Regions from separate parts of the Streptomyces sp. NPDC002671 genome, predicted to be linked through region 2. Evidence: riboswitches for the same ligand, from Rfam matches in the RefSeq annotation. Region 2 holds a riboswitch; the other holds the start of a gene.
The links. A riboswitch is a leader RNA that binds a small molecule or an ion and turns the genes downstream of it on or off. The one in region 2 is predicted to bind S-adenosylmethionine.
Positions count from the first base shown of each region.

Region 1: linked by a shared signal. The riboswitch ahead of thrC (threonine synthase) and the one ahead of ACWD35_RS15185 (aminotransferase class V-fold PLP-dependent enzyme) in region 2 are both predicted to bind S-adenosylmethionine.

Region 1 is NZ_JBSFVU010000005.1:124,040-135,227, reverse strand. It holds gene ACWD35_RS09390 (NADH:flavin oxidoreductase) at 1-554, opposite strand, end outside; gene groL (chaperonin GroEL) at 775-2,397, opposite strand; gene ACWD35_RS09380 (cold-shock protein) at 2,715-2,921, opposite strand; gene ACWD35_RS09375 (MoaD/ThiS family protein) at 3,343-3,621, opposite strand; gene thrC (threonine synthase) at 3,618-4,913, opposite strand; SAM riboswitch class I at 4,932-5,073, opposite strand; gene ACWD35_RS09365 (glucosyl-3-phosphoglycerate synthase) at 5,246-6,190, shown strand; gene ACWD35_RS09360 (alpha,alpha-trehalose-phosphate synthase (UDP-forming)) at 6,290-7,726, shown strand; gene otsB (trehalose-phosphatase) at 7,714-8,547, opposite strand; gene ACWD35_RS09350 (DUF3263 domain-containing protein) at 8,600-8,824, opposite strand; gene ACWD35_RS09345 (hypothetical protein) at 8,860-9,360, opposite strand; partial or broken gene ACWD35_RS09340 (ABC transporter substrate-binding protein) at 9,516-10,025, opposite strand; gene ACWD35_RS09335 (ROK family protein) at 10,181-11,125, shown strand; gene nagA (N-acetylglucosamine-6-phosphate deacetylase) at 11,125-11,188, shown strand, end outside.
Region 2 is NZ_JBSFVU010000008.1:276,212-287,399, reverse strand. It holds gene ACWD35_RS15220 (Ig-like domain-containing protein) at 89-1,348, shown strand; gene ACWD35_RS15215 (hypothetical protein) at 1,392-1,793, opposite strand; gene ctaE (aa3-type cytochrome oxidase subunit III) at 1,940-2,560, shown strand; gene qcrC (cytochrome bc1 complex diheme cytochrome c subunit) at 2,635-3,447, shown strand; gene qcrA (cytochrome bc1 complex Rieske iron-sulfur subunit) at 3,444-4,502, shown strand; gene qcrB (cytochrome bc1 complex cytochrome b subunit) at 4,499-6,130, shown strand; gene trpD (anthranilate phosphoribosyltransferase) at 6,264-7,328, shown strand; SAM riboswitch class IV at 7,420-7,536, shown strand; gene ACWD35_RS15185 (aminotransferase class V-fold PLP-dependent enzyme) at 7,706-9,067, shown strand; gene ACWD35_RS15180 (Lrp/AsnC family transcriptional regulator) at 9,103-9,384, opposite strand; gene ACWD35_RS15175 (rhomboid family intramembrane serine protease) at 9,381-10,124, opposite strand; gene ACWD35_RS15170 (hypothetical protein) at 10,290-10,529, shown strand; gene ACWD35_RS15165 (NYN domain-containing protein) at 10,568-11,188, shown strand, end outside.

The sequences.
Region 1 (11,188 bases), on a different contig from region 2:
TAGCCGTGGGCGCCGTGCAGCTCCACGCCGTCGAAGCCGATGCGCTCGGCGGCGGCAGCGGCCTCCGCGAAGGCGGCGATGACGTCGTCCAGGTCCTGCTGGGCCATGACCTTGCCGGTCACCTCGGCGTCCGCGCTGACGAGACCGGACGGGCCCATCGCGGGGGCGTCCGGGAAGGGGGCGTCGCCCTGGTTGCGGACCATGCCGATGTGCCACAGCTGCGGAACGATCGTGCCGCCCGCCGCGTGCACGTCCTCGGCGACCTTCGCCCAGCCCGCGAGCTGCTCCTCCCCGTGGAACCGCGGAACGCGGTCGCTCTGCCCGGCCGAGTCGTGGCCCACGTACGTGCCCTCGGTGACGATCAGACCCACACCGGCGGCGGCCCGACGGGAGTAGTACGACCGGACGTCCTCACCGGGGATGCCGCCCGGGGAGAACATGCGCGTCATCGGGGCCATCACGATCCGGTTGGGAACGGTCAGGCCGTTCAGCGCGATCGGGCGGGACAGGATCTGGGCCGCGCGGGACGCGGCGGCGGTCGTCGTGACGGTCACGTGGGGGCTCCTCGGAACGGATCAACCGGCTGGTATGTGCATGCGCATTGATGCAGATGCTTAAGTAACCGAAGTATGGCGTCCTGCATTCCGCGCACCTATGGACCGTGGTGTGATCCCGGACACTCGAACCGCGCTCTTGAAACGCCCGAGGGCGGCACCCCCTGTCGGAACAGGGGGTGCCGCCCTCGGTAAGGACGTTGATCAACCTTCAGGTCGATCAGAAGTCCATGTCACCGCCCGGCATGCCGCCGCCGGCCGGGGCCGCGGCCTTCTCCGGCTTGTCGGCGATGACGGCCTCGGTGGTGAGGAACAGCGCGGCGATGGAGGCGGCGTTCTGCAGCGCGGAACGGGTCACCTTCGCCGGGTCGATGATGCCCTCGGCGATCATGTCGACGTACTCGCCCGTGGCGGCGTTCAGACCGTGGCCGACGGCCAGGTTGCGCACCTTCTCCACGACGACGCCACCCTCGAGACCACCGTTGACGGCGATCTGCTTCAGCGGGGCCTCCAGGGCGAGACGGACGGCGTTGGCGCCGGTTGCCTCGTCACCCTCGAGCTCCAGCTTCTCGAAGACGTTGGAGGTCTGCAGCAGGGCCACGCCACCACCGGCGACGATGCCCTCCTCGACGGCCGCCTTGGCGTTGCGGACGGCGTCCTCGATGCGGTGCTTGCGCTCCTTCAGCTCCACCTCGGTGGCGGCACCGGCCTTGATGACCGCGACACCGCCGGCGAGCTTCGCCAGGCGCTCCTGCAGCTTCTCGCGGTCGTAGTCGGAGTCGCTGTTCTCGATCTCGGCGCGGATCTGGTTCACGCGGCCCGCGACCTGCTCGGAGGAACCGGCACCGTCGACGATGGTGGTCTCGTCCTTGGTGATGACCACCTTGCGGGCCTTGCCCAGCAGGTCGACGGTGGCGTTCTCCAGCTTGAGGCCGACCTCCTCGGAGATGACCTCGCCGCCCGTGAGGATGGCGATGTCGCCGAGCATGGCCTTGCGGCGGTCACCGAAGCCCGGGGCCTTGACGGCGACGGACTTGAAGGTGCCACGGATCTTGTTGACGACCAGGGTCGACAGGGCCTCGCCCTCGACGTCCTCGGCGATGATCAGCAGCGGCTTGCCCGACTGCATGACCTTCTCCAGCAGCGGGAGCAGGTCCTTGACCGAGGAGATCTTGGAGTTGGCGATGAGGATGTACGGGTCCTCGAGCACCGCCTCCATGCGCTCCATGTCGGTCGCGAAGTAGGCGGAGATGTAGCCCTTGTCGAAGCGCATGCCCTCGGTGAGCTCAAGCTCGAGGCCGAAGGTGTTGCTCTCCTCGACGGTGATGACGCCTTCCTTGCCGACCTTGTCCATGGCCTCGGCGATCAGCTCGCCGATCTGGGTGTCGGCGGCGGAGATGGACGCGGTGGAGGCGATCTGCTCCTTGGTCTCGACGTCCTTCGCCTGCTCCAGCAGGGCGGCGGAGACGGCCTCGACGGCCTTCTCGATACCGCGCTTCAGGGCCATCGGGTTGGCGCCGGCGGCGACGTTGCGCAGGCCTTCCTTGACCAGGGCCTGGGCGAGCACGGTCGCGGTGGTCGTACCGTCACCGGCGACGTCGTCCGTCTTCTTGGCGACTTCCTTGACCAGCTCGGCGCCGATCTTCTCGAACGGGTCCTCGAGCTCGATCTCCTTGGCGATGGACACACCATCGTTGGTGATCGTGGGGGCGCCCCACTTCTTCTCGAGGACGACGTTGCGGCCCTTGGGGCCGAGCGTCACCTTCACGGCGTCCGCGAGCTGGTTCATGCCGCGCTCGAGGCCGCGCCGCGCCTCCTCGTCGAACGCGATGATCTTGGCCATGTGAAGTGGTCCCTCCAGGACTGGGGGTGATTCCTTCGGACCGCGCCCGCGCCCGCGACGGACGGCTCGCCGACCCCGTGGTTCCTTGCCCCACTTGGCCTGCGGGCCTCACCGACCCGGTCCTTCGTTGTCACTCTCACCTTCAGAGTGCTAACGCAATGATTAGCACTCGCCCCTGTCGAGTGCAAGCTGCTCTCGGGGATTCGCAGGTGAGCAGCGGCGTCACAGAGCCCGGGCACGCCGAAGGGCTCGTACCCCGGGAGGTACGAGCCCTTCGACGATGAACAGAAGAACGTCGCTGTCAGTCGACGCGTGCTTCAGCTGGTCGCCAGCCGGACCATGTCCGCCTGCGGGCCCTTCTGGCCCTGCGAGATCTCGAAGTCGACCCGCTGCCCCTCTTCCAGGGTGCGGTAACCGTCCATCTGGATCGCGCTGTAGTGGACGAAAACATCCGCACCACCGTCGACCGCGATGAAGCCGTACCCCTTCTCCGCGTTGAACCACTTGACGGTGCCCTGAGCCATGCCTAACTCCCCTATTACTGGCCCTTGCACAGATCCACACTTCGCGGACCCGGGTCAGACCTCGCCCCCCAGAATTGGTCGGGGGCGTGCGCCGGAACGCGTCGACCGCGGCTGAATGTATCTGTCCAACTGCCGTCTGCAACAGGTCAATCGGACGAGAAATCTGGACGAGCGGCATCCGGAATGTGGCGTGAATTCGCCTGAATTCAGGGCAAGTCGGGCCCCGTAAAGGCAACAAAAGCCGCATAAAACCCGTGCATTTTGGCTGCTTCTTGTCGGGCATGCGGCATGAATCCAGGGCTGCTGGCCCGTGGGCCAGGAGCGCGTTCCCCAACTCTACCGCGCTCAATCACGCAGAATTGCCCCCTCCGTTTCTCTCACGGACGGGGCAATTCAATGAACAGTGTGTGACTCAGGCGCCTCAGCAGCCGCCGGCGACCGCCGGAATGATGGAGACGCCGGCACCGTCCGGGGTCGCCGTCTCCAGGCCCTGCTCGAAGCGGACGTCGTCGTCGTTCACGTAGACGTTCACGAAGCGGCGCAGCTTGCCCTGGTCGTCCAGCACGCGCGCGGCGATGCCGGTGTGGTTCTTCTCCAGGTCCGTGATGACCTCGGCGAGGGTCGCACCCTCGGCCGGGACCTCGGCCTGGCCACCGGTGTACGTGCGCAGGATGGTGGGGATACGAACGGTCACACTCATGCGAGACCAGCCTCTCGGAAGGAGTCCAGGTTCGGGCGGATCGTAGCGGTCAGGCCCGTGCCTGCGACCGCGTCGAGGGTCTTGAGGCCGTCGCCGGTGTTGAGGACGACCGTGGTGAGCGACGGGTCCAGGACGCCGTTCTCGATCAGCTTCTTCGTGACGCCGACCGTCACACCGCCCGCCGTCTCGGCGAAGATGCCCTCGGTCTGCGCGAGCAGCTTGATGGCGTCCACGACCTGCTCGTCCGTCACGTCCTCCACCGCACCGCCGGTACGGCGCGCGATGTCCAGGACGTACGGCCCGTCGGCCGGGTTGCCGATCGCGAGGGACTTGGCGATGGTGTTCGGCTTCTGCGGGCGTACGACGTCGTGGCCGGCCTTGAAGGCCGCCGACACCGGCGAGCAGCCCTCGGCCTGCGCGCCGAAGATCCTGTACGGCCGGTCCTCGACCAGGCCGAGCTCGATCAGCTCCCGCAGACCCTTGTCGATCTTCGTGAGCTGGGAGCCGGAGGCGATCGGGACCACGATCTGGTCCGGCAGCCGCCAGCCGAGCTGCTCGCAGATCTCGTACGCCAGGGTCTTGGAGCCCTCCGCGTAGTACGGCCGCAGGTTGACGTTGACGAAGCCCCAGCCCTCGCCGGCCGGGTCGCCGATCAGCTCGGAGCAGAAGCGGTTCACGTCGTCGTAGTTGCCCTCGATGCCGACGAGTTCACCGCCGTAGACCGCGGCCATCACGACCTTGCCCTGCTCCAGGTCGTGCGGGATGAACACACAGGAGCGGAGGCCGGCGCGGGCGGCGGCGGCGCCGACGGCACCTGCCAGGTTGCCCGTCGAGGAGCAGGAGAGGGTGGTGAAGCCGAAGGCGCGGGCGGCCTCCAGGGCCTGGGCGACCACGCGGTCCTTGAAGGAGTGCGTCGGGTTGCCGGAGTCGTCCTTCACGAACAGGCCGCCGGTGACGCCGAGTTCACGGGCGAGGTTGTCGGCCTTGACGAGCTTGGTCCAGCCGGGGTTCAGGTTCGGCTTGTCGGCGACGTCCGCCGGGACCGGGAGCAGCGGCGCGTAACGCCAGATGTTCGCGGGGCCCGACTCGATGCGCCCCCGCAGTTCCTCGGTGTCGTAGGCGGAGAAGTCGTAGGCGATCTCCAGCGGGCCGAAACACTCCTCGCAGGCGAACACCGGTCCGAGCGGCACGCGGTGACCGCACTCGCGACAGCTCAGGGCCGCGGCGGGGCCGAGGTCTACGGTGGAGGTGCCGGCGGAATCGCTGGTGGTTGCAACTGTCTGCACAGCCATGTGAGGCGAGGCCCTTTCTCCTCATCTTCCTCACGACGCATCTCGCCGTGAGACGGATTTGGCACCTTCCCGAGCCGGGAGCCTCGCTGGAGAACGAGAACCGACTGGAGGGTTGCCGGGGCTTCATCGGGCCGTGTCCCTCTGCCCCTCTGGATGAGCGGTATGCGGTTGTGTGATGCGGTTGTCCGTCAACGCGCGCGACCCCCGACATGCGATGGTCATCGGCGTTGTTCAAGACTGTAACCGAAGGCCACGAGAGTTGAGATAGTCGTCCGAACCGCGAGATGGATCACACGGCGACGTGTGGCCGTGACAGTGAGGAGTCGCAGACCGTGCTGGAAGAAGTCGAGCGCTGGCTGGCCACCCGCTCCTGGTCCGTGACCGATCGGCCCCTCCACCAGATCCTGTCCGCCAGGCAGCGTACCGGCCAGTCCGTCTCCGTCGTGCTGCCCGCGCTGAACGAACAGGAAACGGTCGGCGACATCGTCGCGGTGATCCGCCGCGACCTCGTGGAACAGGTGCCGCTGGTCGACGAGATCGTCGTCGTCGACTCCGGGTCCACCGACCGCACCTCCGAGGTCGCCGCGGCGGCCGGCGCCCGGGTCGTCCACCGCGACGACATCCTGCCGCGCATCCCGGCCGTCCCCGGCAAGGGCGAGGTGCTGTGGCGCTCCCTGCTGGTGACCAGCGGGGACATCATCTGCTTCATCGACGCCGACCTGCGGGAGTTCTCCTCCGACTTCGTCTCCGGAATCGTCGGCCCGCTGCTCACCGAGCCGGACGTACAGCTGGTCAAGGCCATGTACGACCGTCCGCTCGGCGGCGCTGCCGGCCAGGGCGGCCGGGTCACCGAACTCATGGCCCGCCCGCTGCTGAACATGCACTGGCCGCAGCTGGCCGGTTTCGTGCAGCCGCTCGGCGGCGAGTACGCGGCCCGGCGCTCGCTGCTGGAGCAGCTGCCGTTCCCGGTCGGGTACGGCGTGGAACTGGGCATGCTGGTGGACGCGCTGCACCTGGTGGGCCTGGATGCCCTCGCCCAGGTGGACGTGGGGGTGCGCAAGCACCGGCACCAGGACGGACAGGCGCTGGGCCGGATGGCCGCCGCGATCTACCGCACGGCGCAGCTGAGGCTCGCCCGCGGGCACCTCGTCCGGCCGTCGCTGACCCAGTTCGAGCGGGGCGAGGACGGGTTCGAGCCGCGCACGTACTCGGTGGACACGGAGGAACGGCCGCCGATGACGGAGATCGCGGAGTACGCGGCGCGGCGGGTGGCGTGAGCGCCGGGTGGCGTGAAAACGGGGCATCGGCTGTATACGGCCGCTCTTCGGGGCGGACCGTACGTTTGAGCGTTTACGGGCCGGGCTAGGTTGAGGACCATGGCTTCCGTGCGCGGTGCTGAGGTGCTGGTCGCGTCCAATCGCGGCCCGGTTTCGTACGAGGTACGCCCCGATGGCGGGGCCGGCACGCTGCATGCCAAGCGGGGCGGCGGCGGGCTGGTCTCGGGGCTGTCGGCCATCGGGCCGGACACGGACGCGGTGTGGGTGTGCGCCGCGCTGGGCGACGGCGACCGGGAGGCCGTACGGCGGGCCGAGGGCGGCCGGCTGCCGGGCGCGGACACCGGCGGACAGCAGGTCCGGATGCTGGACATCGACGCGACCGTGTTCTCCGACGCGTACAACGGCATCGCCAACTCGGTGCTCTGGTTCGTCCACCACATGCTGTACCAGACCCCGCTGGAGCCGGTCTTCGACGCGGAGTTCCGGCGGCAGTGGGCGTCGTACGAGGCCTACAACCGGGCCTTCGCCGAGGCGCTGGCGGAGGAGGCGGCCGAGGGTGCGGCGGTACTGATCCAGGACTACCACCTGGCGCTCGCCCCGCGCATGCTCCGGCGGCTCCGCCCCGACCTGCGCATCGGCCACTTCTCGCACACCCCGTGGGCCCCGCCGGACTACTTCCGGCTCCTGCCCGACGACATCGCCGCCGAGCTGCTGAGCGGCATCCTCGGCGCGGACCGGGCCGCGTTCCTGACCCGCCGGTGGGCGGATGCGTTCACCGACTGCTGTCACGCCGTGCTGGGGCCGGGGATCCCCTCGGGTACCCGGATCGGCGTACACGGGCTCGGCGCGGACGCGGACTTCCTGCGGGAGCGGGCGCACCGGCCGGACGTGGACGAGCGGATGGCTGCGCTGCGGGAGGAGATCGGCGAGGGGCGCCGGACGATCGTCCGGGTGGACCGCACCGAGCTGTCGAAGAACATCGTGCGCGGGCTGCTGGCGTACCGGCAGCTGCTGGCGGACCACCCTGAGTGGCGCGAGCGGGTGGTGCACCTGGCGTTCGCCTATCCGTCCCGGCAGGATCTCGCCGTCTACCGCGACTACACCGCGGAGGTGCGGCGCGTTGCGCAGGAGATCAACTCCGAGTACGGCACGACGGGTTGGATGCCCGTCGTACTGCACGTCAAGGACGACTTCGCGCGGTCCCTGGCCGCGTACCGGCTCGCCGACGTCGCCCTGGTCAATCCCATCCGGGACGGGATGAACCTGGTCGCCAAGGAGGTGCCGGTCGTCTCCGACGAGGGGTGCGTGCTGGTGCTGTCCCGGGAGGCGGGGGCGTATGAGGAGCTGGGCGAGGATGCGGTGGTCGTGAACCCGTATGACATCGGGGGGACGGCGGAGGCGTTGCACTCCGCGCTCACCATGCCGACGGATGAGCGGGCGGAGCGGACCAAGAGGCTGGCCGCTGCTGCTACGGCGCTGCCGCCTGCTCGGTGGTTCCTGGACCAGCTGGGTGCACTGGACGATCAGTCCAGCTGATCTGCCAGGGTCCTCAGCAGGGCTACGACCCCCTCCGGGCCGTCCACCACCACATCCGCTCGTTCCGCCAGTTCCGTGACCTCCGTGCTGCCGCTGCAGATCAGGAGGCCGGGGATGCCTTCGGAGCGGAGTTTGTCCACTGCCGCGTAGGCGGGGAGGTCGCCCAGGTCGTCGCCTGCGTAGACGACGCACTCGGCGCCGGTGGAGCGGACGTGGTCGAGGAGGGCTACGCCCTTGTCCGTGCCGGGTGGGCGCAGTTCCAGGACCATGCGGCCGGGCTCGACGATCAGGCCGTGCCGGGTGGCGAGGTCGGCGAGGGGTTCGCGCAGGGCCTCGAAGGCGGCCTCGGGGTCGTCGGCGCGGCGGGTGTGGACGGCGACCGCGCGGCCCTTCTCCTCGATCCACACGCCCTGCCAGGCGCCCATCTTGTCCAGGAAGCCGGGCAGCTCGGCGCGGACCGCGGCCACGCCGGGGTGCGGGGCCGGTGCGTTGACGGTGCTGGTGACCGCGTCCCAGCGCTCGGCGCCGTAGTGGCCGAGGACGACGAGGTGTGCGAGTCCGGGGACGCCGGCGAAACCGCCGTAGCGCACCGCGACCCCCGCGGGCCGGCCGGTGATGACGGCGACGGAGGCCACCTTCGGGGCGAGGGCGGCGAGCGCGGGAACGGCGTCGGGGTGGGCGCGGGCCTGTTCCGGGTCGGCGACGATCGGGGCCAGCGTGCCGTCGAAGTCGAGGGCGATCGTGGCGGTACGGGGGCTTGCCAGCAGCGCCGCGAGGCCGTCCCGGCCGGGTTGGGTCGCCGGGGTCGGGATGGGATCCATACCGCGACACTATCCAGCGCGGGCCGGTCTCACGCCTGGGTCTCGGGCACGTTCAGCGTTCGCCTCGCCGGGCCTCCCTCACCCGGCGCAGGCGGTTCACCGTCACCGGGTCGTGCGCCAGCGCCCGCTCGTCGTCCAGCAGGGCGTTGAGCAGCTGGTAGTAGCGCACCGGCGCCAGGCCCAGCTCCTCACGTATCGCGCGCTCCTTGGCGCCGGGGCCGGAGAAGCCCCGGCGCTCCAGCGCGAGGATGGCCTGTTCGCGGTGGCCGAGTTCCATGTCGGCCACCGTAACTCCGGGCACCGACAACCGGCTCAGCCGGCGGTGGCGGCGCTGCTGTCCGCCGCCGTGGCCGTCGCCTGGAGACGGGCGAGGACACCGGAGGGGCTGCCGCCGGGGGTCACTGCCTGGCCGATGTCCTGCTTCACGGCCGCGCTGACCGCCGCCCAGGAGGTCTTGCCGGCCGGGTACAGCTCGGAGGTGGGCAGCTGGTCGAGGAAGGGCTGAAGGGTCTTGTCGGGGGCGGAGTCCGACTCGCTCATGGCCAGGGAGGCGGAGACGGTGACCGGGAGGAGGCCGTAGGTGCGGGAGAAGTCGAGGACGTTCTTCTCGCTGCCGTCGCCCGCCGGGGAGTGCGCATAAGGTCGCTTTAACTCGATCGTGTGATGGTCGGTTCTCGGGCTTGCAGCGCCCTGGGCCGGTCGGGTTAACGTGATCGTGCGATCTGGGACGCCGGGTACGGCGTCAGCGTGTGGGGCCCCCGCTCCACCGGAGTGATGGTTCGGGGCCTCCCCGTCGCCTCTGGCCGTACCCATCTGGCCAGGTCGCGCAGGGAACCGGCCTCCCGGGATCGGACCACGGACAGGATCCGTGTCGCCGCCCCGGGGTCGAGTACGCCGGGGACCAGTGCGCCCAAGACCGTTCGGGGCGTGCGGCTGAGCGGAGTCACTCCTGCTCAGTCCACAGGAACGGTACTTCACGCCCTTGTCCTTGAGGCCCTGGCGTCGGCCCCCCGTTCGTCCCAGGTGGTGGGCGGGGTGATGCCGGCCTGCGCGAACAGGGTCTTGTTGTAGAAGAGGACGCGGGTGGAGGCGGCGAAGGGCATGCCGTACTGGGTGTGGTTCCACTGGCCCGCCTCGCCGAGCCGGCTGACGAAGTCGGCCTGGGTGCGGATGGAGAGCAGGTCGGAGGCCTGGTAGAGCTTGCCCGCCGCCGCGTAGTCGGCGTAGGCGCCGATCTGGGCCAGGTCGGGGGCGTGGCCCGCGTCGACCATCTGCTTGACCTTGGCGTCGACGTCGTTCCAGGAGTAGACGCTGACGTCGATCTTCACGCCGGGGTGCTTGGCCTCGTACGCTTTGACGAGGGCGTCCCAGTACTTCTTGGAGCTGTTGGCCGCCGAGTCGCCGTAGTCGGCCGCGACCAGCCTGAGGGTCACGCCGGAGGAGTCGGTGCTCCCGCAGCCGCCGAGGACCGCTGTCATGCCCAGTGCGGACACCACCGCGATCGTTCCTGCCGTACGCCGACCCACCGTAAAGCCCCAAACCTGCTGTCTGACCGTTCAATATGTGGACACATAAGGTCTACACCAGGTGAGTGGACTAGACCTCTCATGGGTCCGAGGGCCACACTGACCCCATGAGACATGTCATCGCCCTGGACGTGGGCGGCACCGGGATGAAGGCCGCCCTCATCGGTGACGGCGGCGCCCTGCTGCACCGCGCCCGCCGGGCGACCGGACGCGAGCGCGGGCCCGATGCCGTGGTCGAGACGATCCTCGACTTCGCCGCCGAGCTGCGCGCCCACGGCGCCGAGCGCTACGGCGAACCGGCCGCCGCCGCGGGCATCGTGGTCCCCGGCATCGTCGACGACGAGAACGGCATCGCCGTCTACGCGGCCAACCTCGGCTGGCGGGACGTCCCCCTGCGCGCACTCCTGGCCGAGCGGCTCGGGGTGCCGGTCGCCCTCGGCCACGACGTGCGCGCCGGCGGGCTCGCCGAAGGCCGGATCGGCGCGGGCAAGGGCGCCGACCGGTTCCTGTTCGTGCCGCTCGGCACCGGAATCGCGGGCGCCATCGGCCTGGACGGGCGGGTGGAGTCCGGCGCACACGGCTTCGCGGGCGAGATCGGGCATGTCGTCGTACGACCGGGTGGCACCCCCTGCACGTGCGGGCAGCGCGGCTGTCTGGAGCGGTACGCCTCCGCGTCCGCGGTCAGCGAGGCGTGGGCCGAGGCCTGCCAGGACCCCGGGGCGGACGCGGCCGACTGCGCCAAGGCCGTCACGTCCGGTGACCCGAACGCCATCCGGGTCTGGCAGGAGGCGGTGGACGCGCTCGCCGACGGGCTGGTCACCGCGCTCACCCTGCTGGACCCGCGCACGCTGATCATCGGTGGCGGGCTGGCCGAGGCGGGGGAAGTGTTGTTCCGACCGCTGCGGGAAGCCGTCCGGCGGCGGGTCACCTTCCAGAAGCTGCCGACGATCGTCCCGGCGGCCCTGGGGGACACGGCGGGCTGCCTGGGCGCGGGGCTGCTTGCGCGGGACCTGCTGACGACCACTTCTACGACTCCGGAGGTAACCGCCTGATGGCTGCCAGCTTGGTTCTCGCAGGTGCTCGGGTGGTGCTGCCCACCGGAACGGTGGAAAACG
Region 2 (11,188 bases):
TGCCGTCGCCAGCCCTTTGCCGCAGCGTCCGTCCCTCGTTCGGGTTACATGACGCGCTCATAATGTCAACGCCTCATAGCGTGATCATATGAATCACTCTCCGCGGACCCGCACCGTCGTCAGCTGCGCCCTGCTGGTGACCGCCCTCGGCGCGGGCGTCACCGCCTGCGGTTCGGACGGCAATCCCCTGTCGGCCAAGCCGTACGACGCAGCGGGCCAGATCTCGTTCAACGGCCCCACCGGTGCGGGGAAGCGGGCCGACCCGGACAAGCCTCTGGAGATCACCTCCGACGGTGAGGGCCGTATCACGGACGTCACCGCCCAGGACGCCACTGGGCGCTATGTGGCGGGCGAACTCTCCGCCGACGGCAGCCAGTGGCACAGCACCTCCCCGCTGGCCGCCAACGCCCATTACACGGTGCGGGTGAGCACGGAGGACGACGATGGTGCGCCCGGCCGTGAGGTCCTCAGCTTCGACACCAGCAAGCCGACCGCCCAGAAGCGCCTGAACGTCACGTTCGGGCCGGACGCGGGCCAGTACGGCGTCGGACAGCCCATCACCGCCCAACTGAACCAGGAAATCAAGGGCAAGGCGCAGCGGGCCGTCGTGGAACGCGCCCTGAGAGTGGACTCGACGCCGGCCGTGGAGGGCTCCTGGTACTGGGTGAGCGACAAGGAACTCCACTACCGGCCCCAGGAGTACTGGCCCACCCACGCGACCATCCAGGTGCACAGCAACCTGGACGGGATCAAAATCAGCGACCGGCTGTGGGGCGGCGCCTCCAAGCCGCTGAAGCTCACCACGGGCGACAAGATCGTGGCCGTCACGGACGCCTCGGCGCACAAGATGACGGTCTACAAGGACGACGAGGCGATCAGGCAGCTCCCCGTCACCACCGGCAAGCCCGGCTTCGAGACCCGCACCGGCGTCAAGGTGGTCCTGGCCAAGCAGTACTTCGTACGCATGCGCAGCACCACGATCGGCATCGCGGAGGGCAGCTCCGACTCCTACGACCTGCCGGTCTACTACGCCAGCCGGGTCACCTGGTCCGGCGAGTTCGTGCACGCCGCCCCCTGGTCCACCGGCGCCCAGGGCTACGCGAACGTCAGCCACGGCTGCACGGGCATGAGCACCGAGAACGCCAGATGGTTCTTCAACACCATCCATGAGGGTGACATTGTCAAGGTCGTCAACTCCAACGGCGACCCCATGGAGCCCTTCGGCAACGGCTTCGGCGACTGGAACGTCGACTGGAAGAAGTGGCTCTCCGGCTCGGCCCTCGTCAACGGCCAACCGGACGGCTCGGCCCCGACGGACGCGCTACGCCTCCAGCCGGCAGCGCTGTAGCAGGCTGAGGGGCGCGAGGAACGAACCCCCGCGCCCCGAGCTGTCAGGCGCTCAGCAACCGCTGCTGACGCAGCAGGGAAGCCAGTGCCGAGGCGAACTCGACCGGCTCCACCGGCAGGGTGACCGCCGCGTCGGCCCGGCTCCACGTGGCGAGCCAGGCATCCTGCGGCCGGCCGATGAGCAGAAGCACCGGCGGGCAGTTGAACACCTCGTCCTTGATCTGCCGGCACACCCCCATGCCCCCCATGGGCACGGCCTCGCCGTCCAGGACGCAGACGTCGATGCCGCCCTTCTCCAGCTCCCTGACGACGGCGCCCGGAGTCGCGCACTCCACGAACTCGACCTGGGGCACGTCCGGTGCGGGCCTGCGCCCGGTGGCCAGCCGTACCTGCTCGCGGGTGTTGGAGTCGTCGCTGTAGACCAGCACAGTGGCGGTCGGCTGCATTGTTCCTCCGAGACGTCAGCGTCGTACGGACAGGGCCGTTTGGGGCGGATGTTACTCCCATGAACACCACGTCAACACCGGTTCGGACGGTAGCAACACTCCGAACGGCACCCCCCGGAGTGAGCGCGAGATAAGCGACCGACATAATGTCGGTCGTGGCGACAGCAACGACAGTAGAAACCGGGCACGCGCACCCGTCGGTCAACAGGCCGAACCTCACCAGCGTCGGAACCATCATCTGGCTGAGTTCCGAGCTGATGTTCTTCGCGGCCCTCTTCGCGATGTACTTCACCCTCCGATCGGTGACCGGACCGGATCACTGGAAGGAGATGGCGCACGCGCTCAACGTGCCCTTCTCCGCGACGAACACCACGATCCTGGTGCTCTCCTCCCTCACCTGCCAGCTCGGCGTGTTCGCGGCCGAGCGCGGTGACGTGAAGAAGCTCCGTGGCTGGTTCATCCTCACCTTCGTCATGGGTGCCATCTTCGTCGGCGGTCAGATCTACGAGTACACGGAGCTGGTGAAGAAGGACGGGATCTCCCTGTCCTCCGACCCGTACGGCTCGGTGTTCTACCTGACCACCGGCTTCCACGGCCTGCACGTGACGGGCGGTCTCATCGCCTTCCTGCTGGTCCTCGGCCGCACCTACATGGCCAAGAGGTTCACGCACGAGCAGGCGACCGCCGCCATCGTCGTGTCCTACTACTGGCACTTCGTCGACGTGGTCTGGATCGGCCTCTTCGCCACGATCTACCTGATCAAGTAAGTCGGCGGGCCTCAGACGGCCACCGATCCATTCCAGAAGCATCGACGCAGAAGATCCTGACACCGGGGTAATCCGTGAAAAAGCTCTCCGCACGACGACGCCATCCGCTGGCGGCGGTCGTCGTCCTACTCTTCGCGCTGGCGGCCACTGGGGGGCTGTACGCCGTGTTCGCACCCGCGGGCAAGGCGCAGGCCGATGAAACCGCCCAGTCCCTGACGATCAAGGAGGGCAAGAAGCTCTACCAGGTCGGCTGCGCCAGCTGCCACGGCACCGGTGGCCAGGGCTCCTCCGACGGGCCGAGCCTGGTCGGTGTGGGTGCTGCGGCGGTCGACTTCCAGGTCGGCACCGGCCGTATGCCCGCGGCCACCTCGCAGGGCGCCCAGATCCCGCGCAAGAAGCCCGTGTACACGCAGGCCCAGATCGACCAGCTCGCCGCGTACATCGCGTCGCTGGGCGCCGGCCCGAGCGTGCCGACGAAGGCGCAGTACGGCCCGGACGGCGCGGACATCGCCAAGGGTGGCGAACTGTTCCGCACCAACTGCGCGCAGTGCCACAACTTCACCGGCAAGGGTGGTGCCCTCACCAACGGCAAGTTCGCGCCGGGCCTTGAGGGCGTCGACCCGAAGCACATCTACGAGGCCATGCAGACGGGCCCGCAGAACATGCCGTCCTTCCCGGACACCACGCTGTCCTCGAAGAACAAGAAGGACATCATCGCGTACCTGAACGCGGTCAACGGCGACAAGACGGAGAACCCCGGCGGGCTGGAGCTGGGCGGCGTAGGGCCGGTCAGCGAGGGTCTGTTCGCCTGGATCTTCGGTCTCGGCGCGCTGATCGCGGTCGCCGTGTGGATCGCCGCTCGGACCGCAAAGGCCAAGAAGTCATGAGTAGCAAAGACATTCCAGAAGAGAACCTGCCCGCTGAGCAGGACCACGCGCACGTCGCGGTAACCGTCGCGGACGAGGAGAACCCGTTCGCGGACCCGGGCCTGCCGCCGCACGAGCACCGGATCCAGGACATCGACGAGCGGGCCGCCAAGCGGTCCGAGCGCACGGTCGCCATGCTGTTCACGCTGGCGATGATCGGCACGGTCGGCTTCATCGCCGCGTACGTGGGGATCCCGAAGGACAAGTCGATCTTCGTGTTCCCGATCGGTCACCTCAGCGCGATGAACTTCGCGCTGGGTCTGACCCTGGGGCTGTCGCTGTTCTGCACCGGCGCGGCTGCGGTCCACTGGGCCCGCACGCTGATGTCCGACGTGGAGATCACCGACGAGCGGCACGCGATCGAGGCCGATCCCGAGACGCGGGCCAAGATCATCGAGGACTTCCAGCTGGGCACCCGGGAGTCGGGTCTCGGCCGGCGCAAGCTGATCCGCAACACGATGATCGGCGCGCTGTCCGTGGTTCCGCTCGCCGGTGTCGTGCTGCTGCGCGACCTCGGTCCGCTGCCCGGCACCTCCCTGCGCCACACGCTGTGGGCGAAGGGCAAGCTCCTCGTCAACATGAACACCAACGAGCCGCTGCGTCCCGAGGACGTCGCCGTCGGTTCGCTGACCTTCGCCAAGCCCGAGGGCCTGGAGGAGACCGACGAGGACTTCCAGAACCAGATCGCGAAGGCGGCCCTGATGATCGTCCGGCTGCAGCCGGACAACATCAAGGACAAGCGGGAACTCGACTGGTCGCACGAGGGCATCGTCGCCTTCTCGAAGATCTGCACCCACGTCGGCTGCCCGATCTCGCTGTACGAGCAGCAGACGCACCACGTGCTGTGCCCGTGCCACCAGTCCACCTTCGACCTTACCGACGGGGCCCGAGTCATCTTCGGTCCCGCCGGTCACGCCCTGCCGCAGCTGCGCATCGGCGTGAACGACGAGGGTTACCTCCAGGCGCTCGGCGACTTCGAGGAGCCGGTCGGTCCTGCATTCTGGGAGCGCGGATGAGTACTACCACCACTGAGTCTTCGCGCGAGAAGGCCTCGGGCGGCCAGCGCGTCGCCGACTGGATCGACGGCCGCGTCGGGCTCTACACCCTGTCCCGCAGCAACATGCGGAAGGTCTTCCCCGACCACTGGTCGTTCATGTTGGGTGAGGTCTGCCTCTACAGCTTCACCATCATCATCCTCACGGGCATCTACCTGACCCTGTTCTTCCACCCGTCGATGAACGAGGTGGTCTACCACGGCTCGTACGTGCCGCTGCAGGGTCAGCTGATGTCGGAGGCGTTCAGCTCGACGCTGCACATCTCCTTCGATGTGCGCGGTGGTCTGCTCGTCCGGCAGATCCACCACTGGTCGGCGCTGATCTTCCTCGCCGGCATGTTCGTGCACATGATGCGCGTGTTCTTCACCGGCGCGTTCCGCAAGCCGCGTGAGGTCAACTGGCTGTTCGGCTTCACGCTGTTCGTCTGCGGCATGTTCACCGGCTTCACCGGTTACTCGCTCCCGGACGACCTGCTCTCCGGCACCGGTGTCCGCTTCATGGAGGGCGCGATCCTGTCCGTGCCGATCGTCGGCACGTACCTGTCGTACTTCCTCTACGGCGGCGAGTTCCCGGGCCACGACTTCGTGGCGCGGTTCTACTCGATCCACATCCTGCTGCTGCCGGGCATCATGCTCGGCCTCGTGGCGGCGCACCTGATCCTGGTCTTCTACCACAAGCACACGCAGTACGCGGGTCCGGGCCGGAACGAGAAGAACGTCGTCGGCATGCCGCTGCTGCCGGTCTACACGGCCAAGGCCGGAGGCTTCTTCTTCCTGGTCTTCGGTGTCATCGCGGCCATCGCCGCGGTCGCGCAGATCAACCCGATCTGGGCCATGGGCCCCTACCGCCCGGACCAGGTGTCCACCGGCGCCCAGCCCGACTGGTACATGGGCTTCGCCGAGGGTCTGATCCGCTTCATGCCGGGCTGGGAGATCAACCTGTGGGGCCACACGCTCGTCCTGGGCGTGTTCATCCCGCTGGTCCTCTTCCCGCTGGTCCTGGTGGCGATCGCGGTCTACCCGTTCATCGAGTCCTGGCTCACCGGCGACAAGCGCGAGCACCACATCCTGGACCGCCCGCGCAACGCGCCGACGCGCACCGCCTTCGGTGTCGCCTGGGTCACGATCTACATGATCACGCTGGTCGGCGGTGGCAACGACCTGTGGGCCACCCACCTCGACCTGTCGATCAACTCCGTCACCTGGTTCGTCCGGATCGGCTTCTTCGCCGGACCGGTCATCGCGTTCCTCCTCACCAAGCGGATCTGCCTCGGTCTGCAGCGCCGCGACCGCGAGAAGGTGCTGCACGGCCGCGAGACCGGCATCATCAAGCGCCTGCCGCACGGTGAGTTCATCGAGGTGCACGAGCCGCTCAGCCAGGAGCAGCTGCACACGCTCACGGCGCACGAGCAGTACAAGCCGCTCGCGCTCGGCCCGACGGTCGACAAGAACGGTGTCGAGCGGAAGGTGAAGGGGTCCGAGAAGCTGCGCGCCAAGCTCAGCAACGCCTACTACGGCGAGGACAACCAGATCGAGAAGCCGACTGTCGAGGAATACAAGGAGATCACGGCCGGTCACGGCCACCACTGATCCCCGCGTCGCCACGCCACGGTGACAGGGCCCCGTCCGCAACACGGACGGGGCCCTTCGCTGTGCTCGAGGGTCGATAGGGTGGGAGTACAACTTTGTACGACCCTGTACTGGTACTCACTAGGAGCGGCTCATGAGCGCTGTGACCCCCGCTGGAGGCGACACCGCGGCGGGCCGTTCCTGGCCCGCCCTGCTGAACGGTCTGCTCGACGGCCGGGACCTGAGCGCCGACGACACCGCGTGGGCGATGGACCGGATCATGCGCGGTGAGGCGACCGACGCGCAGATCGCCGGGTTCGCCGTGGCGCTGCGGGCCAAGGGACAGACGGTGCAGGAGATCACCGGCCTGGTCCGGACGATGTACGCGCACGCGAACGTGATCGAGGTGCCCGGCCGGACGGTCGACATCGTCGGCACGGGCGGCGACGGAGCGAAGACGGTGAACATCTCCACGATGTCCGCCCTCGTCGTCGCCGGCACGGGCGCGAAGGTCGTCAAGCACGGCAATCGGGCCGCGTCCTCGGCATCGGGGTCGTCCGACGTCCTGGAGCGGCTGGGTGTCAACCTCGATCTGACCCCGAAGCGGGTGGCGGAGGTCGCCGAGGCGGCCGGCATCACCTTCTGCTTCGCGGTGAAGTTCCACCCGGCACTGCGTCATGTGGGCGCGGCGCGCGGACAGTTGGGCATCCGGACCGTGTTCAACCTGCTCGGTCCGCTGACCAATCCGGCGAAGGTGAAGGCACAGGCGGTCGGGGTCGCCGTCGCCCGGGAGGCACCGATCGTCGCGGGGGTGCTTGCCGAGCGCGGCAACTCCTCCCTGGTCTTCCGCGGCGACGACGGCCTCGACGAGCTGACCACCACCTCCACCTCGCACGTCTGGGTCGTCCGGGACGGCAAGGTCTCCGAGCAGTCCTTCGACCCGCGGGACGTCGGCATCGAGCTGGTCCCCGTGTCCGCGCTCCAGGGCGGCGACCCGGCGTACAACGCCGACGTCGCCCGGCGGCTGCTGGACGGCGAGCGGGGCCCCGTACGCGACGCCGTCCTGCTGAACTCGGCGGCGGCCCTGGTCGCCCTGAACCCGACGGACGCCCCGCTGGCCGAGCAGCTCCGGGCCGGCATGGACAAGGCGGCGGAGTCGATCGACTCCGGGGCGGCCAAGCGGGTGCTGGAGCGCTGGGTGGCCGCCAGCAACGCCTAGGCCCTGTCGTCCACCGAGTGGCGCGAATGTCGTCCCGCGATCCGGACACGGGTTGCGGGACGACGATCACTTCCCGTACGTTCCTGTACCAGGTCATGAGTGACAGTCATGAGGCCCCGGCCGACTGTCCGGCAACCCTCCGTCCGTGGCGGGGTGCCCCGGGTGAAGACCAGGCCGTAGGCAGTGAGGTCTACGGCAAGCGCGGACCCCTCGCACGCTTTCGACAAGTGTGGGGCCAGGGGTCCTGGTCATCGAGGGAGTCTCCCGTGAGCAAGCGAATGCGATAGGGCCGCCGAGCCCCGCCTCCGCATCCCCTTCTTCTCTTTCCGGCCCGTCTCTCACGGGCTCTTCTCGCCTGCCTCTCACGGGAGTTCGCCATGTCCGTCTCCACCGCTGCCGCCGACCAGTCCGTTTGTACCCCTCTGCCTGTTCTGGGCCGGGATGTCACCGTCCCGCTCGTCACGGGCGGCGAAGTCGCCTACGCCGCGCTCGACTACGCGGCCAGCGCCCCCGCCCTCCAGCGCGTCTGGGACGACGTGGCGGCCTACGCGCCCTACTACGGCAGCGTCCACCGCGGCGCCGGCTACCTCTCCCAGCTCTCCACGGACCTGTTCGAGAACGCCCGCAAGACCGTCGCCGAGTTCCTCGACTGCCGCGAGACCGACCAGGTGATCTTCACCCGTTCGACCACGGACTCCCTCAACCTCCTGGCCCGTACGCTCCCCGCCGACTGCCAGGTCTTCGTCTTCGAGACCGAGCACCACGCCTCCCTGCTGCCCTGGCAGGACGCCCAGGTCACCTACCTCGACGCCCCGCGCACCCCGCAGCAGGCCGTCGAGACCCTGGAGCGGGCCCTGGCCGACCGTGACCCCTACGGCCCGGCCCTGGTATGCGTCACCGGTGCCTCCAACGTCACCGGCGAGCTGTGGCCGGTGCGCGAGCTGGCCGCCGCCGCCCACGCCCAGGGCGCCCGGATCGTCCTGGACGCCGCCCAGCTGGCCCCCCACCACCCGCTGAGCGTCCGTGACCTGGACGTCGACTGGGTCGCCTTCTCCGGCCACAAGCTGTACGCCCCCTTCGGCTCCGGCGTCCTGGCCGGCCGCGCCGACTGGCTCCGGGCTGCCGAGCCGTACCTCGCGGGCGGCGGCGCCAGCCGCAAGGTCACCCGGCGCCAGGACGGCGGTGTGGACGTGGAGTGGCACGAGAGCGCCGCCCGGCACGAGGCGGGCTCCCCGAACGTCATCGGCGCCTACTCCGTCGCGTCGGCCTGCAAGGCGCTCACCGAGGCCGGCTGGGACACCCTGGTCGCCCGTGAGCAGGACCTGATCGCCCGGGTCCGCGCGGGCCTCGCCGAGGTCCCGCAGGTGAGGGTGCTGTCCCTCTTCGGCGACGACGCCCCGCGCGTGGGCGTGCTCTCCTTCGTCGTCGACGGCTGGAACAGCTCCCACTTCGCCGCCGCGCTCTCCGCCGAGTACGGCATCGGCGTCCGCGACGGCCTCTTCTGCGCCCACCCGCTCGTCCACACCCTGCTGGGCAGCGACCCGCAGACCCAGGGCGAGTGCGGCGCTCCGGAAGCCGCACCCGGCGAGAAGTCCCTCAACGCCATCCGCGTCAGCTTCGGCGCGGGCACCCCCGACGAACACGTCGAGCGCTTCGTCACCGCGGTGAAGGAACTGATCACCGAGGGCGCGAAGTGGACGTACAGGACGGAGGAAGGCCGCTGCGTACCGGCGGTCTGAGTTTCCGAGTGCCTGGTGAGGCGGTGTTCAGACGGTCAGGACTCCAGTCCGATCGAGAACGCCGCCTCAAGGTCATGCTGCGAATACGTCCGGAACGCAACGTGCGTGTCCGTGGCCTCGACCCCCGGAATCTTGCTGATCCGCCCGGGAATCACCTCGGCCAGATCCTCGTGCTCCCGCACCCGCACCATGGCGATGAGATCGTACGTACCGGTGACGGAGAACACCTCGCTCACCGAATCCAGCGAAGCGACCTGCTCCGCGATCTCCGGAATCCGGTCCACGCTGGTCTTGATCAGAACGATCGCGGTGATCACGGCTGTTTCTCTCCCTCGGTGACCGGAGCTGGGGTGGCTTTCACTCTAGTCCCACGTCCGTACCGCACCCACGCATAGACGAACCCCAGGCCGAAGCCGACCAGGTGCGCCAGGTACGCCACCCCCGGCCCCTGCGTGGAGTGCCCCGCCGCCGCCCACTGCAGCGCCGCCCAGAACGGCAGCACGATCCATGCGGGGAACCGCATCGGCAGGAAGAACAGGAAAGGGAGCAGACTGGTGACGCGGGCGCGCGGGAACAGGTACAGGAACGCTCCGAGGACCGCCGAGATCGCTCCGGAGGCGCCGACCAGCGACTGTTCTGAGGTGGCGTTGGCGGCGGCGTACCCGAGCAGCGCCAGGTAGCCGCAGCCGACGTAGAACAGGGTGAACTCGACGCGGCCCATGCGCTCCTCGGTCAGTGCGCCGAAGACGAAGAGGAACAGCATGTTGCCGAGCAGATGCACCCAGCTGCCGTGCACGAACAGTGCCGTGGCCGGGGTGAGGGCCTCCCGGGCGGGCCCCTCGAACAGGTCGGCGGGGACCACGCCCCAGTGCCGGAAGTACGCCCGTTGCGCGGCGAACAGCGCGTCCCCGGTGCCGTACGCCCCGGTGAGCCCGGAGGCCGGTCCCAGTATGAAGATCAGGCCGCACAGGGCGATGAGGCCGTACGTCATGGGTGCCGAGGCGCCCCGGACGGCCCTGAGGGTCCGACCGGCCGCCGTGCTCCGGTTGCTGATCATGAACACAGAGCATGACGTAACGGGACGCAAGCTGACAGACTGCCTCGCCGCCGCGATCGGACGGGCGACGAGTACCCGCCAGGCCGTAGGGTTACGAGCCACACGCGTCGGGCACCGGCGCGGAGCGAGACGAGCACCAGCACGAGAAGGAAGCGAACAGGCACGATGACGGTTCCCCTGCCGACCGCCACGACGCGATGGCGCTGCGTCCTCTGCGGCAACCTCACCCGGTTCGACGTGACCCGCTCGTCGAAGGTCGTCGAGTACGTACACCTCGATCTGGCCGGTGAGCCGACGGTGGAGGAGCGCGAGGTGGTCAGTGAGACCATCGAGTCGGTGCGCTGCCGCTGGTGCAACGCGGTGGATCAGGTGGAACTCGTGGATCGGCCGGGTGCCGACTCCTGAGAGGGAGGCGGCCCCGTACAGGTATTGGGGTGTGACGGATGGTGGAGACCGCAGGCGGGGGGCCGGGCGACGGCACCGCTGAGGTGCTTGACCGTCCGCTGCCCGACGGTGTGCGCCGCCGGGTCGTGCAGATCGTCTCGGACGGCTTCGGCGGTCTGACGGTGACGGAACTGCCCGCCCAGCTCAGGCAGTACGCCCGTTTCGCCCCGAACCGGCGGGCCAAGTTCGCCGGGAACGCGATGGCGACGGCGCTGGAGACCGACCCGCTGTTCCGGCAGCGGATCGGCGAGAAGTTCAGAGAGGCGCAGCCGGAGCTCACCGGCGCCCTCGACTCCGGCTCCCCGCCCCCGGCCGCGGACCCGCTCGACGTGGCGGCTGCGGCCTATGTGCTGCGCCCCACGGGCTGGGTGAAGCTCGTGACCGCGGCCGGCGAGGAGGCCCAGCGGGCGGACGCCGAGCGGGCCGACGAGGAGAGCCGGGCCGAGCTGGAGCGGCTGCGCGAGGAACTGGCGCACGCCCGCGAACAGACCCGGACGGAGACCGAACGGCTGCGCGCCGAGCTGGAGTCGGTGAAGAAGGAAGCCGAATCGCTTCACCGCAAGCTGCGCGCCGCGCTCAGCGACGTCAAGCGCGGGGAGGCCGCGCTGCGCAAGCTGCAG